One region of the Roseburia rectibacter genome, then DNA from elsewhere that is predicted to be linked to it. Evidence: predicted binding sites of a transcription regulator. Region 1 holds the regulator's gene; the other holds the start of a gene.
What was found. The regulator Rex, encoded in region 1, represses fermentation and respiration genes when NADH is low (regulators of the CRP and FNR family bind a similar motif). The targets are predictions, from matches to a motif close to ATTGTTAANTANTTAACAAT.

Region 1 (2,484 bases):
GCAGCAGTTTTTTCTTTCCCAAGCCCGGGACCTGCCACAATGGCATCTGCCCAATCAAAAGCCTCCTGTAATACAGCCTTCCCCGGAGCAGCATTTTTATCATAAGTAGTAAGAACCGCCTCTGGAACACAGCTCTGTAAAATAATCCTGTTTTCTTCCGGCGTCAGCACACGCACCAGACCGCATCCTGTGGCGTAAGCAGCTTTTGCAGATAAAACTGCCGCCCCTGCCATATTGACACTTCCTGCGATCAGCAAAAGTTTTCCATAGCTTCCTTTATTAGAATGACTTTTTCTCTCCGGGAGCAGCAATATATCTTTCGTTTCCAATGCCATTACTGACGGTGTCTCTCCCAGCCAGCTTTCTTTCGTGATACCGATATCACATACGATCACTCTGCCGGCATATTCATTTCCCGGCCAGAGAATACTGCCTAATTTCGCAAATGCGAATGTGATCGTGATATCTGCACGAAATGCCATACCAAGGACAGCACCTGTATCTGCAGAAATTCCGGATGCAATATCCACTGCCACTTTTTCTCCCGGAAGTGTATTCATACAACATAATATGTCTGCATAAGTACCAGTCACGTCTCTCGACAACCCTACACCAAATAGTGCATCTATGACAGTTGTTGGTCTGATCTGTTCCGGTAAATCCGTATAGACAGGAACACCATATGCATTTAAAATATCCTGCTGGATTCTGTTTTGCTCCGAGCAATGATCTTTATTTCCAGCAAAAACAACTGTAACAGTATGTCCCTCCAGAAATAAAAGGCGGGCGATCGCAAGACCATCTCCACCATTATTTCCGCTACCGCATACGATAAGAACTTCTGAGAGATCGACTTTTTGCTTATGGAGTTCATTTACAAATGTTATTGCTGCACGCTCCATCAGAAGAAGTCCCGGAACCTTAAAATGTGAAACGGTATTTGCGTCATATTTTTGCATTTCCCTGCTGTTTACAAGATACTTCATGATAATAAACCCCCTGTTATAAGCAAAAAACGCCGCACAAAGATCTGTGCGGCAGCTAATTGCTTCCTGAATTTATGGCACCCTTTTCAGTTGCCGTTTTTTTCTGCTTTTTTGTTTCTGACAATGTTGTAAGATAACTGCATCAAACTGTCGGAAAGATGTACATTCTCTACAACAACATTTTTATCAATGAGCTCCAGGTCTACATGCGCAAAATTCCAGATTGCGCGGATTCCAAGTCCGACTAGTCTGTTTGCAATGGCATCAGCCTTTTCCTTTGGCATAGTAAGCGCCGCAATATCCACCTGATTTTCTGCACAGAAACTCTCTAATTCATCCAGCATGCGGATTTTGATTCCACGCACGGTCACACCGTCCAATGCAGGATTTACATCAAACAGTCCTATGATCACAAAACCAAGTTTTTCAAATTTCACATAGTTTGTAAGTGCCTGTCCAAGATTACCTGCACCCACCACAATAATATTGTGTCTTTCATTTAAACCTAATATCTTACCGATTTCCTCATATAAAAACTTTACATTATAACCATAACCCTGCTGGCCAAAACCACCAAAATTATTCAGATCCTGTCTGATCTGGGATGCGGTCACATTCATTCGTTTACTCAGATCATTGGATGATATACGTTCTACACCGGCATCTAAGAGTTCTCCGAGGTAGCGGTAATAACGCGGCATTCTCCGGATAACTGCCTGTGATATTTCTTTTTCCTGCACAAAAGGTTCCACCTTTCTTACGTTCTCTCGTTTATTATAGTGATTTCCCCTGTGTCTGTCAATGTGTGAAAAATTTAACTATCTTTTTTCAATAAGATATTTTCTGTTTTGTCAGGAAATATCATCAATCAGTTCCATCTAACTGCATTGACAGCTCTTCCCAGGTTTCATAGCAGGTTTCCAGTCGTTCCCTGCACTCCTGCTGTCTTGCTGCAAGCTCATTTAATTTTGCGGAATTAACTGCGTTTTCCGGCTTTGCACATTCTTCATCGATCATGCTTATTTCACTTTCAAGTGCGGCAATCTCTTCCTCGGCTTTTTTTAAACTGTTTTCAATTTTACGAATCCTTGCCTGCTCTGCTTTTTGTGCCTGCCAGTCGAGCTTATTAACGGCATCATCCTGTTTCTTAGGCTGCACATCTGAAGTTTCTGGCTGTTTCACATACAACTGCGTCATAATATCATGTTTTTCCAGATAATAATCATAGTTTCCGATATAATTTACAATTGTTTCACCTGTCAGCTCCAGGATTCTTGTTGCTGTCTGATTGATAAAATAGCGGTCATGTGAAACAAAAAATACCGTTCCTGTATACTGGTTTAATGCAGATTCCAAAATTTCCTTGGATGTAATGTCCAGATGGTTTGTCGGCTCATCTAAAATAAGAAAATTAGCATCTGAAAGCATCAGTTTTGCCAGAGAGACACGGCCTCTTTCACCACCGCTTAAATCTGAGATCCGCTTAAACACATCATCA
Region 2 (2,484 bases), 690 kb from region 1:
CCAAGGAAATCGATCTCTTTCTGCATTAAGTAACCAACTACGTTAGAACCACCCTTTGCAGTGATGAATTTTGTAACGCCTGCAACAGAAGCATGTGCTCTGTGGGAGGAACCGAATGCGTCGCATACATAATCGTCTGCAAGATCAGCTAACTCTTTGCTGAACTCTTCGCCGTTCTTTGTCTCCTCAGCACCACGGAAACGTGTATTCTGTAATAATACAACATCTCCTTCGTTCATTTCAGCAACTGCTTTTGTAGCTGCCTCACCTGTTACATTGTAATCAGATACGAAGTTTACTTTTTTGCCAAGTTTCTCAGAAAGTTTCTCAGCTACCGGAGCTAAAGACTCGCCTTCGTTTGGTCCGTTTTTTACTTTTCCAAGATGTGAACAGAGAATTACTTTTCCACCATCGTTGATTAATTTCTGGATGGTAGGAAGAGCTGCGTTGATACGAGTCTCATCTGTGATTTTTCCTTCTTTTAACGGAACGTTGAAATCACATCTTACAAGTACTCTTCTTCCCTTTACATTAATGTCGTCTACTGATTTTTTGTTTAATGACATAAAATATGTCCTCCTTTTATATAATTGAGGTATAAAAACAGGCCCGGTCCAATAGGACCGGACCTGCTAAAAGTCGCATATAGTTATCGTAACCCGTCGATTATGCTAACTCACTGAAGTATTTGATTGTACGAACCATCTGAGATGTGTAAGAGTTCTCGTTGTCATACCATGAAACAACCTGAACTTCGTACTGGTCATCAGATACCTGGTTAACCATTGTCTGAGTTGCATCGAATAATGAACCAAATCTCATTCCTACGATATCGGAAGAAACGATCTCATCCTCGTTGTAACCGAAAGACTCGTTAGCTGCTGCTTTCATAGCTGCATTGATGTCTTCTTTTGTTACGCCAGCTTTCTTAACAACTGCTGTTAAGATTGTTGTAGAACCTGTTGGGGTTGGTACACGCTGAGCAGATCCGATTAATTTACCGTTTAACTCTGGGATAACAAGACCGATTGCTTTTGCAGCACCTGTGCTGTTAGGAACGATGTTAACTGCTGCTGCACGTGATCTTCTTAAATCACCTTTTCTCTGAGGTCCGTCAAGAGTCATCTGATCACCTGTGTAAGCATGGATTGTTACCATGATACCAGACTGGATCGGAGCATATTTGTTTAATGCATCTGCCATTGGTGCTAAGCAGTTTGTTGTACAGGAAGCTGCTGAAATGATTGTATCAGAAGCTTTTAATGTCTCGTGGTTTGTATTATAAACGATAGTAGGAAGGTCATTTCCTGCTGGAGCAGAGATAACAACTTTTCTAGCACCTGCATTGATGTGAGCCTGTGCTTTTTCTTTGCTTGTATAGAAACCGGAGCACTCTAATACAACGTCAACTTTTAAATCTCCCCATGGGCAGTTGTTTGCATCTGGGAATGCGTAGATTTTGATCTCTTTACCGCAAACGATGATAGAATCATCTGTTGAAGATACTTCATCAGCATGCTCATATTTACCCTGAGATGAATCATATTTTAACAAGTGTGCTAACATTTTAGGACTTGTTAAATCGTTGATTGCTACTACTTCATATCCTTCTGCTCCAAACATCTGTCTGAAAGCAAGACGACCAATACGGCCAAAACCATTGATTGCTACTCTTACTGCCATTTTTAATTCCTCCTAGAATTTGTAAATGTGATAACTTGATGGGACTTATGCCCGTCCCAAGCTTCCTTTATTTTAACCAATTTCTTTTGAAAGTTCAAGCCTTTTTCTCGACTTTATTCTGTGTTTGTTAAATTTTTCACTATATGCAATTTTCCGGTCGTTTTTTCATGAATTTTATACAAAATATACAAATATGACTTCTTTTCTTTTGTGGGATAGGCTATACTATATCATAAGCTACTTACCAAATGTTGGTTTGTTTATGAAATAAATCGCCCGTCCCAATGGTGTGTCGCAGGTCTGTGAGTAGCATCTTGCGCAAAGCCGGAGTTAATTTTGGTTCCATTGTACGAAAATAAGAAAAGTCTAAGTGTGTCTGAGTTAGATTTTCTCGGAGTGACGTGACCGGCGTTCAACGAGCCATCCGTGGCTCGTGAAGCCTTGTTCTGCCATCCGTGGCAGAACATCACTGTGTATCTACAGACACACTAAGATTTTCTAATTTTCTCCCAAAGTCACAAAATCAGCTCAGGCTTTGCGCAAGATGCCAGCCTCCAGGTTATGAAACACCATTTGGGTGGGCGGTTCATCTCAAAATGGGGGCGCGGGTGTGAATTTTTGATATTCGCACGAATGGAAATATGCTTAAAATCCTAATGTGCAATATCACTGATATTCAGCCTGATGACTTGTCTGAAGTTTCATCTGCTATGTTGCATTACATTAATCATTTCGTAAATTAACAGACTAATAATGCAGATTATTATTCCAAGTATGTATGTTTAAAAGCATAGATATAAC

Region 2: the regulator Rex is predicted to act here: its motif matches at 1,807-1,826, upstream of gap (type I glyceraldehyde-3-phosphate dehydrogenase).

What each region holds. Positions count from the first base shown of each region.
Region 1 covers NZ_CP092473.1:2,080,537-2,083,020, reverse strand. The annotation lists gene H8S51_RS09880 (NAD(P)H-hydrate dehydratase) at 1-986, opposite strand, end outside; gene H8S51_RS09875 (redox-sensing transcriptional repressor Rex) at 1,073-1,726, opposite strand; gene abc-f (ribosomal protection-like ABC-F family protein) at 1,851-2,484, opposite strand, start outside.
Region 2 covers NZ_CP092473.1:1,388,825-1,391,308, reverse strand. The annotation lists gene H8S51_RS06600 (phosphoglycerate kinase) at 1-566, opposite strand, end outside; gene gap (type I glyceraldehyde-3-phosphate dehydrogenase) at 667-1,683, opposite strand.